DNA from 3 places in the Streptomyces sp. NPDC001848 genome. Region 3 is predicted to be linked to each of the others. Evidence: predicted binding sites of a transcription regulator. Region 3 holds the regulator's gene; each other region holds the start of a gene.
What was found. The regulator HrcA, encoded in region 3, represses chaperone genes, less so after heat shock. The targets are predictions, from matches to a motif close to TTNGCACTCNGNNNNNCNGAGTGCNAA.
Positions count from the first base shown of each region.

Region 1 (4,594 bases), on a different contig from region 3:
CAGGCGGACGGCGACCCACGACGTGATCGGCAGGGACCGGTCCGACACCTCGCACTTCATCGAGATCGTGGAGTTCCCCTCCTACGAGGAGGCGATGCGGAACTCCAACCTCCCGGAGACCGACCAGGTCTTCCGCGAGATGGTCGCCCTGTGCGACGAGATGCCCACCTTCGTCGATCTGGAGGTGGTGCGGGACGAGCAGTTGTACACGGATGCGGTACGACGACTGTTCGACACCCTGGCGACGGCGGGCGAACTGCCTCCGCTCAACGATCTGATCGCGGAGAGCTGCCACAGCCACGACCCCGTCAACCCGCAGGACACCATCGGCCTGGACGCCATCCGGCGCGAGTACCGGATGTGGCGGGACGCCTTCGACTTCACCTTCACCATCGATGACCTGATCGAGCAGGGCGACCGGGTGTGCGCGCGGTGGACCTGGAACGCGACGCACAAGGGCGAGTTCCTGGGGATCCCGTCCACCGGACGGAAGGTCACCATGACCGGGATGACCCTCTTCCGCTTCGGGGAGGACGCGAAGATCGCCGAGACCTGGTGGCAGCACGACCAGCTGGGGCTGATGGAGCAGCTGGGCGCGCTGGACGAGCTGGAGCGGTAGCCCGCCGGGGCAGCGGGAAGGCCCGGCACCCCTCGGGGCGCCGGGCCTTCCGCGACGTGCGACGTGCGTCAGTGGGCGTGACCGTGGCCGTGGCCGGCCGCGGCGGGCTCCTCCTCTTCCTTCTTCTCGACGACCAGGGTCTCGGTCGTCAGAAGCAGGGAGGCGATGGAGGCGGCGTTCTCCAGGGCGGAGCGGGTGACCTTGACCGGGTCGATGACGCCGGCCTTGATCAGGTCGCCGTACTCGCCGGTGGCGGCGTTGTAGCCGTTGCCCTTCTCCAGCTCGGCGACCTTGGAGGCGATGACGTAGCCCTCCAGGCCCGCGTTCTCGGCGATCCAGCGCAGCGGCTCGACGACCGCGCGGCGCACGATGGCGACACCGGTGGCCTCGTCGCCCTCCTTGCCGAGGCCGTCGGCCAGCACCTTGGAGGCGTGGACGAGGGCGGAGCCACCGCCGGAGACGATGCCCTCCTCGACCGCGGCGCGGGTCGCGGAGATGGCGTCCTCCAGGCGGTGCTTCTTCTCCTTCAGCTCCACCTCGGTCGCGGCGCCGACCTTGATCACGCACACACCGCCGGCCAGCTTCGCGAGGCGCTCCTGGAGCTTCTCGCGGTCCCAGTCGGAGTCCGTGGTCTCGATCTCCGCCTTGATCTGGGCGACGCGGCCCGCGACGTCCTCGGACTTGCCGGCGCCGTCGACGATCGTGGTGTCGTCCTTGGTGACGGTGACGCGGCGGGCGGAGCCCAGCACGTCCAGGCCGACCTGGTCGAGCTTGAGGCCGACCTCCTCGGAGACGACCGTGGCGCCGGTGAGGACCGCCATGTCCTGCAGCATCGCCTTGCGGCGGTCACCGAAGCCGGGGGCCTTGACGGCGACCGCGTTGAAGGTGCCGCGGATCTTGTTGACGACCAGGGTGGACAGGGCCTCGCCCTCGACGTCCTCGGCGATGATCAGCAGCGGCTTGGAGGAGCCGGCCTGGATGACCTTCTCCAGCAGCGGCAGCAGGTCCGCGATGGCGGAGATCTTGCCCTGGTTGATGAGGATGTACGGGTCGTCGAGGACGGCCTCCATGCGCTCCTGGTCCGTCACGAAGTACGGGGACAGGTAGCCCTTGTCGAAGGCCATGCCCTCGGTGAAGTCCAGCTCCAGACCGAAGGTGTTGGACTCCTCGACGGTGATGACACCGTCCTTGCCGACCTTGTCCATCGCCTCGGCGATCAGCTCGCCGACCTGCTGGTCCTGGGCGGACAGGGCGGCGACGGCGGCGATGTCGGACTTCTCGTCGATCGGGCGGGCGGTGGCCAGCAGGTCGTCGGAGACGGCCTTGACGGCGGCGTCGATGCCCTTCTTCAGGGCGGCCGGGGAGGCACCCGCGGCGACGTTCCTCAGGCCCTCGCGCACCAGCGCCTGGGCGAGCACGGTGGCGGTGGTGGTGCCGTCACCCGCGATGTCGTTGGTCTTGGTCGCCACCTCCTTGACCAGCTGGGCGCCGAGGTTCTCGTACGGGTCCTCGATCTCCACCTCACGGGCGATGGTGACGCCGTCGTTGGTGATGGTGGGGGCGCCGAACTTCTTGTCGATGACGACGTTGCGGCCCTTGGGACCGATCGTCACCTTGACCGTGTCGGCCAGCTTGTTGACGCCGCGCTCGAGGGCGCGACGGGCGTCCTCGTCGAACTTCAGGATCTTCGCCATGGCAGCGGGAGCCCTCTCGGAAATCTTGGTTAACGAAACCGCGCCCCGGGCGCCCGGCTTCTCTTATCGGTCGCGGGGGCCAGGGGCGCAGCTCACAGCAGGAATGCTGAGGTGACTTACTTCTCGATGATCGCGAGCACGTCGCGGGCCGAGAGAACGAGGTACTCCTCGTTGTTGTACTTCACCTCGGTGCCGCCGTACTTGCTGTAGAGCACGACGTCGCCGACCTTGACGTCGAGCGGAAGGCGGTTGCCGTCCTCGAAGCGGCCCGGGCCCACGGCCAGGACGACGCCCTCCTGGGGCTTCTCCTTGGCGGTGTCCGGAATGACCAGGCCAGAGGCCGTGGTCTGCTCGGCGTCCAGCGGCTGGACCACGATGCGGTCCTCGAGCGGCTTGATGGCAACCTTGGAGCTGGCGGTCGTCACGATCCGACCTCCCCCTTCGGAGATCTCACGGGGTTAACTGTCTGAGGTGGCGACCAGGTCGATCCGTCGTCGCGGGTGCCGGACCTGCCCGTCGCTTTGTTGGCACTCTCCGATGGCGAGTGCCAGAGCCGAGACTATGACCGCGATTAGCACTCGGTCAAGCGGAGTGCCAATGCGGGCGGCGCGCGCCGTGGAGTTCGGTTGCCCTCCGGTTGGTGTTCACCCGGGGTGGGGGTGACCGCCCCGGGGGGCTGCGCCCCCAGACCCCTTGTCGGCCTGACGGCCTCGTCCTCAAACTCCCCCAGGCTCTTCGAGCAGGGGGACCCCCGGACAGTCTGGTTTCGCCTCCCGGTGCCCCCGGTCAGAGGTAGTCCTCCAAGCGGGCCACCGTGAAGCCCCTCGACTGCAGGCGGCGCAGGACGCGGGTCGTTTCCGTGGTCAGGGAGGTCAGGGGGCGGCCCGGTTCGTGGGGGCGGAGGATGTCACCCGGGTGGAAGGGGGTGGACCTTCCGTAGGGGTGCGTCGGGCGCCACAGGATCAGGGCCTTGATCCCGCAGTCCGCCGCGGCGCGGAGGGTCGTCCGGTCGTAGCGGCCGTAGGGCGGGCGCAGCAGCGGCGGCCGTCGGCCCAGGCGGGAGCGCAGACGGTCCCGCCCGGCGCAGATCTGGGCCCGCTGCTCCGCGTAGGGCCGGCCGCGCAGTCCGGCGTGGTCCGGGGTGTGGTCCTGGATGGTCGCCCCTGCCGCCCGCAGTCGGGCGATGCGCGTGTACCCGGGTCCGACGGCGCTGTCCGTGAGGAACACACTGATGGGCAGCCGCAGGTCACGGACCATGTCGACGAACCGGGGGTCCCGCTCGGCGCCCTCGTCGTAGGTGAGGAAGACGACCCTGTCGTGGGTGGGGACGCGGTCGAGGACCTCCGGCAGCCCCTCGTCCTCCGGGTCCACGTGCCGCGGCAGGGGGCGGGCCGGCCGGGGCGCGGGCGCGAGCGGGTCCGTGAGCCCCCAGTGGCGATAGGCCCCGTCGTGCGGCCCGTGCGACCTGCGTACCCGCTGCGCCGCCTTCCTGCCCAGCCGCTCGATGGGGTCGACCGACTGGGCGCAGCCGGCCGCTCCGGCCAGGACCGCGGTGACCAGGATCGCCGCCAGCAGTGCGCGCAGCCGCCGTGCCCTCACAGGTAGTCCTCCAGGCGTGCCACCGCGTACCCCTCGTCGGTCACCTTCTTCAGGAACCTGCGGATCACGTCGGGCATCGTGCCGTTCCAGTCCGACCGGCCGCGGAAGTGCGTCAGCACGATGTCCCCGGGGTGCAGGCTGCGGTCCCACTCGCGGTACTCCCAGTGGTCGACGTAGACCTCCTCGTCCCAGATCGGCGCGTACCTGATGCCGCAGGACTTCGCGGCGCGCAGGGTGTCCCGGTTGTAGTTGCCGAACGGGGGCCGGAAGACCGTGGGGCGCCTGCCGAACTGTTCCTCCATCACGTCCTGCATGCCGCAGATCTCCTGCCGCTGCTCCTCGTACGACAGCCCCGGCAGGTAGGGGTGGTGCAGCGTGTGGTTGTTGAGCGTGACGCCCCGGTCGCGCATCTTCCGGAAGTACCCGTAGTCGTCCTTGATCAGGTAGTCGCTGAGGAACGCCGTGTAGGGGATCTTCAGGTCGCTCATCATCCGCAGGAACGCCGGGTCCTTCTCGTCGCCGTCGTCGATGGTGAGGAAGACGACCCTGTCCTTGGTGGGGATGGTCGTGAAGATCGGCGGCAGCTCGTCGCCGTCCTGCACCTCGAACCCCTTGCGGAAGGTGATCACCGGCTTCTTCTCCGGCGGCGGAGGCGCGACCAGTGGCACCTTCTCCAGCCCCC
Region 1 is NZ_JBIATP010000012.1:159,449-164,042, forward strand. Features, by position in the region: gene ACFYZJ_RS25010 (ester cyclase) at 1-619, shown strand, start outside; gene groL (chaperonin GroEL) at 688-2,313, opposite strand; gene groES (co-chaperone GroES) at 2,430-2,738, opposite strand; gene ACFYZJ_RS25025 (polysaccharide deacetylase family protein) at 3,100-3,912, opposite strand; gene ACFYZJ_RS25030 (polysaccharide deacetylase family protein) at 3,909-4,594, opposite strand, start outside.
Region 1: groES (co-chaperone GroES) is a predicted target of HrcA. The motif match lies at 2,885-2,911, and genes of this name have one in related genera.

Region 2 (4,594 bases), on a different contig from region 3:
CGGCGGCGCGGCGGGCGTAGTAGGAGCGCACGTCCTCGCCGGGGATGCCGCCCGGGGAGAACATGCGGGTCATCGGCGCCATCACGATCCGGTTCGGGACGGTGAGGCCGTTGAGCGGGATCGGGCGGGACAGCAGCTGGGCGGCGCGGGAGGCGGGCGTCGTGACGGTCACGTAGGGGCTCCTCGTGAGGGACGGTGTTGACCGGCTGGTATGTGCGTGCGCATTGTTGCAGGTTCTGAAGCAACGGCCTATGCGCTGCCCCACATTCCCGGTCGGCCGGAACGCCCGTGTGGTCCCGGACACGCCCGAGGGCGGCACCCCCTGCCACAGACAGGGAGTGCCGCCCTCGTACGAAAGGACTGGTACCGATCCTCGGAGGGATCAGAAGTCCATGTCACCGCCCGGCATGCCGCCACCGGCGGGCGCGGCGGCCTTCTCCGGCTTGTCGGCGATGACGGCCTCGGTGGTGAGGAACAGCGCGGCGATGGAGGCGGCGTTCTGCAGCGCGGAACGGGTCACCTTCGCCGGGTCGATGATGCCCTCGGCGATCATGTCCACGTACTCACCGGTCGCGGCGTTCAGGCCGTGGCCCGGGGTGAGGTTGCGGACCTTCTCCACCACGACGCCGCCCTCGAGGCCGGCGTTGACGGCGATCTGGGTCAGCGGGGCGGTCAGGGCCTTGCGGACGATCTCGGCGCCGACGGCCTCGTCGCCCTCGAGGTCCAGCTTCTCGAAGGAGTTCTGCGCCGCCTGGACCAGGGCCACGCCACCACCGGCGACGATGCCCTCCTCGACGGCCGCCTTCGCGTTGCGGACGGCGTCCTCGATGCGGTGCTTGCGCTCCTTGAGCTCGACCTCCGTGGCGGCACCGGCCTTGATGACGGCCACGCCGCCGGCCAGCTTCGCCAGGCGCTCCTGCAGCTTCTCGCGGTCGTAGTCGGAGTCGCTGTTCTCGATCTCGGCGCGGATCTGGTTGACGCGGCCGGAGACCTGGTCGGCGGAGCCGGCGCCGTCGACGATGGTGGTCTCGTCCTTGGTGATGACGACCTTGCGGGCGCGGCCCAGGAGGTCCAGGGTCGCGTTCTCCAGCTTGAGGCCGACCTCCTCGGAGATGACCTCGCCGCCCGTGAGGATGGCGATGTCGCCGAGCATGGCCTTGCGGCGGTCGCCGAAGCCCGGGGCCTTGACGGCGACGGACTTGAAGGTGCCGCGGATCTTGTTGACGACCAGGGTCGACAGGGCCTCGCCCTCGACGTCCTCGGCGATGATCAGCAGCGGCTTGCCGGACTGCATGACCTTCTCCAGGAGCGGGAGCAGGTCCTTGACCGAGGAGATCTTGGAGTTGGCGATCAGGATGTACGGGTCGTCGAGGACGGCCTCCATACGCTCCATGTCGGTGGCGAAGTACGCCGAGATGTAGCCCTTGTCGAAGCGCATGCCCTCGGTGAGCTCCAGCTCGAGACCGAAGGTCTGCGACTCCTCGACGGTGATGACGCCTTCCTTGCCGACCTTGTCCATGGCCTCGGCGATGAGCTCGCCGATCTGGGTGTCGGCGGCGGAGATGGAGGCCGTGGAAGCGATCTGCTCCTTGGTCTCGACGTCCTTGGCCTGCTCGAGCAGCGAGGCGGAGACGGCCTCGACGGCCTTCTCGATGCCGCGCTTCAGGGCCATCGGGTTGGCACCGGCGGCCACGTTGCGCAAGCCCTCGCGGACCAGCGCCTGGGCGAGCACGGTCGCGGTGGTCGTACCGTCACCGGCGACGTCGTCCGTCTTCTTGGCGACTTCCTTGACCAGCTCGGCGCCGATCTTCTCGTACGGGTCCTCGAGCTCGATCTCCTTGGCGATGGAGACGCCGTCGTTGGTGATCGTGGGGGCGCCCCACTTCTTCTCGAGGACGACGTTGCGGCCCTTGGGGCCGAGGGTCACCTTGACGGCGTCCGCGAGCTGGTTCATGCCGCGCTCGAGGCCGCGCCGCGCCTCCTCGTCGAACGCGATGATCTTGGCCATGTGAAGTGGTCCCTCCAGGACTGGGGGTGATTACTTCGGACCGCGCCCGCGCCCGCGACGGACGGCCCCGGCCGGAGGTTCCTTGCCCCACCCGGCCCGCGGCCTCACCGACCCGGTCCTTCTGTTGTCACTCTCACCTTCAGAGTGCTAACGCCAATGATTAGCACTCGACCCTGCCGAGTGCAAGCCGCCTTGGGGTATCGGAAGGTGAACTCGGGAGCATGATCCGCAGGTGGACGCCGCTGCGCGCCCCCTGGGGGACGGTGGCCCGACACGACCGAGGGGCTCGCATCCCGGACGGGATGCGAGCCCCTCGACACGTCGAACAGTTCAGTCGTCGGCGCGTTGTATCAGGCGGTCACGCGGACCATGTCCGCCTGCGGGCCCTTCTGACCCTGCGAGATCTCGAACTCGACCCGCTGGCCCTCTTCCAGGGTGCGGTAGCCGTCCATCTGGATCGCGCTGTAGTGGACGAAGACGTCCGCACCACCGTCGACCGCGATGAAGCCGTACCCCTTCTCCGCGTTGAACCACTTGACGGTGCCCTGAGCCATGCCTAACTCCCCTATTACTGGCCCTTGCACAGATCCACACTTCGCGGATCCGGGTCAGACCTCACCCCCCAACGGTTGGGGGCGTGCGCCGGAACGCGTCGACCGCGGCTGAATGTATCTGTCCAACTGCCGTCTGCAACAGGTCAATCGGACGAGAATTCGGGGTGCGGCCGGTCGGGAATATACCGAGAATTCACCAGATTTCAGGGCAAGTCGGGCCCGGCAAAGGGAATGAATGGCGCAAAAGCCCCGCACACTTTGGCTGCTTCTTGTCGGGCGCGCGGCAGAGGTTCGCGGACCCGGAAGGGGAGACCGGGAGCGCGTTCCCCAACTGTACCGCGCTCAACCATGCAGAATTGCCCCCTCCGTTTCTCTCACGGAGAGGGCAATTCGATGAACGGTGAGTGACGCGCGTTACCGAGGGTAATGATCGCGCGGGTGAGCCACCGTCAGCCGCCCGCGACCGCGGGGATGATGGAGACGCCCGCACCGTCCGGGGTCGCCGTCTCCAGGCCCTGCTCGAAGCGGACGTCGTCGTCGTTCACGTACACGTTGACGAAGCGGCGCAGCTTGCCCTGGTCGTCCAGGACACGGGCGGCGATACCGGTGTGGTTCTTCTCCAGGTCGGCGATGACCTCGGCGAGGGTGGCGCCCTCGGCGGTGACCTCGGCCTGGCCGCCGGTGTAGGTGCGCAGGATGGTGGGGATGCGGACGGTGACGCTCATCGGGGGGTGACCTCCGGTCGGGGTACGGCTGGTGGGTTGGCGCGGGCGGAGGTCAGACGAGACCGGCCTCGCGGAAGGACTCGAGGGTGGGGCGGATCGTCGCGGTCAGCCCGGTGCCGGCCACCGCGTCCAGCGTCTTCAGACCGTCCCCGGTGTTGAGGACGACCGTCGTCTTCGACGGGTCGAGGACACCGTTCTCGATCAGCTTGCGCGTGACGCCGACGGTCACGCCACCCGCCGTCTCGGCGAAGATGCCCTCGGTCCGGGCGAGGAGCTTGATGGCGTCCACGATCTGCTCGTCCGTCACGTCCTCCACGGCACCGCCCGTGCGGCGGGCGATGTCCAGTACGTAGGGACCGTCGGCCGGGTTGCCGATCGCGAGCGACTTGGCGATCGTGTTCGGCTTCTGCGGCCGTACCACGTCGTGGCCCGCCTTGTACGCCACCGACACCGGCGAGCAGCCCTCGGCCTGCGCGCCGAAGATCTTGTACGGCTTGTCCTCGACGAGCCCCAGCTTGATCAGCTCCTGCAGACCCTTGTCGATCTTCGTGAGCTGCGAGCCGGAGGCGATCGGCACCACGATCTGGTCCGGCAGCTCCCAGCCGAGCTGCTCGGCGATCTCGTACGCCAGGGTCTTGGAACCCTCCGCGTAGTACGGCCGCAGGTTGACGTTGACGAAGCCCCAGCCCTCGCCGGCCGGGTCGCCGATCAGCTCGGAGCAGAAGCGGTTCACGTCGTCGTAGTTGCCCTCGATGCCGACGAGCTCGCCGCCGTAGATCGCGGCCATGACGACCTTGCCCTGCTCCAGGTCGTGCGGGATGAAGACACAGGAGCGGAACCCGGCCCGGGCCGCCGCGGCGCCGACCGCGCCCGCGAGGTTGCCGGTGGAGGAGCAGGACAGGGTGGTGAAGCCGAAGACGCGCGCCGCCTCCAGCGCCTGGGCGACCACGCGGTCCTTGAAGGAGTGCGTCGGGTTACCGGAGTCGTCCTTCACATACAACCCGCCGGTCACGCCCAGCTCCCGCGCCAGGTTGTCGGCCTTGACGAGCTTGGTCCAGCCCGGGTTGAGGTTCGGCTTGTCGGCCACGTCCGCCGGGACCGGCAGCAGCGGCGCATAGCGCCAGATGTTCGCGGGGCCCGCCTCGATCCGCTTCCGCAGCTCCTCGGTGTCGTAGCCGGAGAAGTCGTAGGCGACCTCGAGCGGGCCGAAACACTCCTCGCAGGCGAAGACCGGACCGAGCGGCACCCGGTGGCCGCACTCGCGGCAGGACAGGGCCGCAGCGGGGCCGAGGTTCACGGAGTCGGTG
Region 2 is NZ_JBIATP010000013.1:138,735-143,328, forward strand. Features, by position in the region: gene ACFYZJ_RS26420 (NADH:flavin oxidoreductase) at 1-172, opposite strand, end outside; gene groL (chaperonin GroEL) at 383-2,008, opposite strand; gene ACFYZJ_RS26430 (cold-shock protein) at 2,359-2,562, opposite strand; gene ACFYZJ_RS26435 (MoaD/ThiS family protein) at 3,012-3,287, opposite strand; gene thrC (threonine synthase) at 3,340-4,594, opposite strand, start outside.
Region 2: groL (chaperonin GroEL) is a predicted target of HrcA. The motif match lies at 2,169-2,195, and genes of this name have one in related genera.

Region 3 (4,594 bases):
GAGGGCACACAGCTCGCCCGTCGCATCCGCCGCGGGGAGATCCCGATGACCGACGACGACGTGCACGCGGACCGCTATCTGATCGCGGACGAGGTGCTGGGATCGGCGGGCTACGACTGGTACGAGGTCTCCAACTGGGCCACGTCGGCCGCCGGCCGCTGTCTGCACAACGAGCTGTACTGGCGCGGCGCGGACTGGTGGGGCGCGGGCCCGGGGGCGCACAGCCATGTGGGCGGCGTCCGCTGGTGGAACGTGAAGCACCCGGGGGCGTACGCGGCGGCGCTGGCGGAGGGCCGCTCCCCGGGCGCCGGGCGGGAGGTCCTGTCGGAGGAGGACCGGCGGGTGGAGCGGATCCTGCTGGAGCTGCGGCTGCGCGAGGGAGTGCCGTTGGCACTGCTGCGGGAGGAAGGGCTCGCGGCCTCGCGCCGGGCGCTGGGGGAGGGGCTGCTGGAGGCAGGGCCGTACCAGGAGGGGCGGGCGGTGCTCACGCTGCGGGGGCGGCTGCTGGCGGACGCGGTGGTGCGGGACCTGGTGGACTGATCACTCCGGCGGTGAATCCCAGCGGAACGGGGGTTCGGTCCCTAACCTGGTTCGTAGGCTGCCGCCAAAAGGACGCGGCGGATGTGGAGGGCCACGGAGATGACCGCTGTGGACGAGCGTGGGATGACCAAGTTCTTCGAGGAGTTTGAGCCTCCGGGGGGCGTCAAGGTCGAGCTTCTACGGGGGGAAATCGTGATGATGGCCACTCCCGATCTGGTGCACAACCGGATCGTGGTGGACGTGCAGGACCAGATCCCACGTAAGCATTGGGAGCGGCTCCAGACGACGGATGTGGACATTGTCGATGAGGCCAGTGAACCCGTGCCGGACCTGTTGGTGCTGGAACGAGGTCTTGCCCCGGACTCGGGGCGCTTGCTGCCGTCCCAGTTGATCACGTTGGTTGTCGAGGTGGTCTCCAAGACGAGTGTCGACCGGGACTACGGGATCAAGCGTTCCATCTACGCGGCAGGCAAGATCCCCGCGTACCTGATCATCGACCCGATCGTTGCCCAGTGCGTCCTGCTCACCGAACCCGTCGGAGACGGCGAAGTAGCTGACTATCGAGCGCAGCGGATTACGAAGTTCGGCGACCCCCTTCCCCTGGAACCCCTCGGCATCGAACTGGACACCAGCGAGTTCGGAACGCTCACCGGAGTCCGGCGTCACCACCTGCCGTAACGAAGTCGATCAACTCCTCCACCCGCCCCAGCAACTCCGGCTCCAGGTCCTTGTAAGACCCCACCCGCTTCAGGATCGCCTGCCACACCGCGCCGGTGTTGTCCGACGGCCACCCCAGCGCCCGGCACACCCCGGTCTTCCAGTCCTGGCCGTGCGGAACCCGCGGCCATGCCTCGATCCCCAGGGACGACGGCTTCACCGCCTCCCAGATGTCGATGTACGGGTGCCCCACCACCAGCGCGTGCTCGCTCGTCACCGACTGCGCGATGCGCCACTCCTTCGTGCCGGGGACCAGGTGGTCCACCAGGACACCCAGGCGCGCGTCGGGGCCCGGGGCGAAGGACTCGACGATCGAGGGCAGGTCGTCGACGCCCTCCAGGTACTCCACCACCACGCCCTCGATGCGCAGGTCGTCGCCCCACACCTTCTCGACCAGTTCGGCGTCGTGGCGGCCCTCCACATAGATGCGGCCGGCGCGGGCCACCCTCGCGCGCGCCCCCGGGACGGCCACCGAGCCCGACGCCGTACGCGTGGGGCGCTGCACGCCGGCTTTGGGACGGACGAGGGTCACCGTCCGGCCCTCCAGCAGGAATCCCCCCGGCTCCAACGGGAACACCCGGTGCTTGCCGAAGCGGTCCTCCAGCGTCACCGTGCCCGCCTCGCAGCGGATCACCGCGCCGCAGAAGCCGGTGCGCGGCTCCTCCACCACCAGGCCGGGGTCCGCCGGGACCTCCGGGACGGGCTTCGGCTTCTTCCACGGAGGGGTCAGATCCGGAGAGTACTGGCGCATTCGGATGACGATAGGAGAAAGAAGGCCTGCGCGAGGTCCCACGACACGCCGGGAGTCGCTACGACACGCCGAAACGGGCCGCCAGTTCGTCCCGCTGGGCCCGTACGAACCCCGCGTCCACCACCGCGCCGTGTCCCGGCACGTACACCGCGTCCTCCCCGCCCAGCTCCAGCAGCCGGTCCAGGGCCGCCGGCCAGTGCGAGGGGATCGCGTCCGGGCCGGCCTGCGGCTCGCCGGACTGCTCCACCAGGTCCCCGCAGAACACCACTTCCGGCTCCCCGGGGTCCCCGGGGACGAACACCACCAGGTCGTGGGCCGTGTGGCCCGGCCCCACGTTCGCCAGCAGCACCTGCACGCCGCCCAGGTCCAGCGTCCACTCGCCCGACACCTGGTGGCGCGGGCGGACCAGCAGGTCCGCGGCCTCGGCCGCCCGAGCCGGATCCAGACCGTTGCGCACCGCGTCCGCGACCAGTTCCGCCCGCCCGTAGGCGAGCACCCCGTCGATACCGACCGCCCCGAACACCTCCGCGCCCGCGAACGCCGCCGCTCCGAGGACATGGTCGAAATGGGGGTGGGTGACCGCGAGATGCGTCACACGCCGGTCCCTGCCGAGCGGCTGGAGCAGCCGCTCCGTCGCGCCGCGCAACCGCGCGCCCTCCGCCAGGCTCGATCCGGCGTCCACCAGCAGCGCCGCGTCGTCGCCCACCACCAGCCCGGTCGTGCAGTCCCAGACCGGCAGCCTGGTCCGCCCCACGCGCGCCCCGAGCGCCTCCCACCCCGACCCTTCCCACGACACCGTCATACGGCGACGCTATCCGCAGCCGCCCGACCCGGCAGGACAGGCCGGTACAGGTCGGTACACCTCGGCACGGCACCGGTGCCCGCCCTTGCCGGGTGTGTACCCGACAGCCGTACACTGGGCCGGGGAATGCTGGCACTCGCAAGCGCAGAGTGCCAGGGGAAGCGCCAAGGGGACATGACCGCTGGAGGTGTGCGCGATGCTCAGTGAACGCAGGCTCGAGGTGTTGCGCGCCATCGTCCAGGACTATGTCGGCACCGAAGAGCCGGTGGGTTCCAAGGCCCTCACCGAGCGGCACAACCTCGGCGTCTCCCCGGCCACCGTCCGCAACGACATGGCCGCGCTGGAGGACGAGGGGTACATCGCCCAGCCGCACACCAGCGCAGGACGCATTCCCACGGACAAGGGCTACCGCCTCTTCGTCGACAAGCTCGCGGCTGTGAAGCCGATGAGCCCGCCCGAACGGCGCGCCATCCAGAACTTCCTGGAGGGCGCGGTCGACCTCGACGACGTGGTGGCGCGCACGGTGCGGCTGCTCGCACAGCTCACCCGACAGGTCGCGGTGGTGCAGTACCCGTCGCTGACGCGTTCGACCGTGCGCCATGTGGAGCTGCTGTCGATGGCACCCGCGCGTGTGATGCTCGTGCTGATCACGGACACCGGTCGGGTCGAGCAGCGCATGATCGACTGCCCGGCGCCGTTCGGTGAGACGTCGCTCGCGGACCTGCGCGCGCGGCTGAACAGCAGGGTCGCCGGCCGCCGCTTCGCGGACGTCCCGCAGCTCGTGCAGGATCTCCCCGAGGCGTTCGAGGAGCCGGAGGACCGCAGCACGGTCTCGACGGTGCTCTCCACGCTGCTGGAGACCCTGGTGGAGGAGACCGAGGAGCGGCTGATGATCGGCGGCACCGCGAACCTGACCCGCTTCGCGCATGACTTCCCTCTCACCATCCGGCCCGTCCTGGAGGCGCTGGAGGAGCAGGTGGTGCTCCTCAAGCTGCTGGGTGAGGCGAAGGATCCGGCCATGCGGGTCCGTATCGGCCATGAGAACGCGCACGAAGGACTCAACTCCACGTCCATCGTCTCCGTGGGCTACGGTTCGGGCGGCGAGGCAGTAGCGAAACTCGGCGTGGTCGGACCGACCCGCATGGATTACCCGGGAACGATGGGAGCGGTACGAGCGGTGGCACGGTACGTCGGACAGATCCTGGCGGAGTCGTAAGTGGCCACGGACTACTACGCCGTACTCGGCGTGCGCCGCGACGCGTCGCAGGAGGAGATCAAGAAGGCGTTCCGCCGGCTCGCCCGCGAGCTGCACCCGGACGTCAACCCCGATCCGAAGACGCAGGAGCGGTTCAAGGAGATCAACGCCGCCTACGAGGTGCTCTCGGACCCGCAGAAGAAGCAGGTCTACGACCTCGGCGGCGACCCGCTGTCCCAGTCGGGCGGCGCCGGCGCGGGCGGCTTCGGTGCGGGCGGCTTCGGGAACTTCTCCGACATCATGGACGCGTTCTTCGGCACGGCGTCGCAGCGCGGTCCGCGCTCGCGCACCCGCCGGGGCCAGGACGCCATGATCCGGATCGAGGTCGAGCTGGACGAGGCGGCCTTCGGCACGACGAAGGACATCCAGGTCGACACGGCCGTCGTCTGCAACACCTGCAACGGCGAGGGCGCCGCGCCCGGCACGTCCGCGCAGACCTGTGACATGTGCCGCGGTCGCGGTGAGGTCTCGCAGGTCACGCGGTCCTTCCTGGGTCAGGTCATGACCTCCCGGCCGTGCCCGCAGTGCC
Region 3 is NZ_JBIATP010000006.1:37,144-41,737, reverse strand. Features, by position in the region: gene hemW (radical SAM family heme chaperone HemW) at 1-540, shown strand, start outside; gene ACFYZJ_RS13675 (Uma2 family endonuclease) at 640-1,218, shown strand; gene ACFYZJ_RS13670 (DUF3097 domain-containing protein) at 1,187-2,008, opposite strand; gene ACFYZJ_RS13665 (MBL fold metallo-hydrolase) at 2,067-2,810, opposite strand; gene hrcA (heat-inducible transcriptional repressor HrcA) at 3,007-4,026, shown strand; gene dnaJ (molecular chaperone DnaJ) at 4,027-4,594, shown strand, end outside.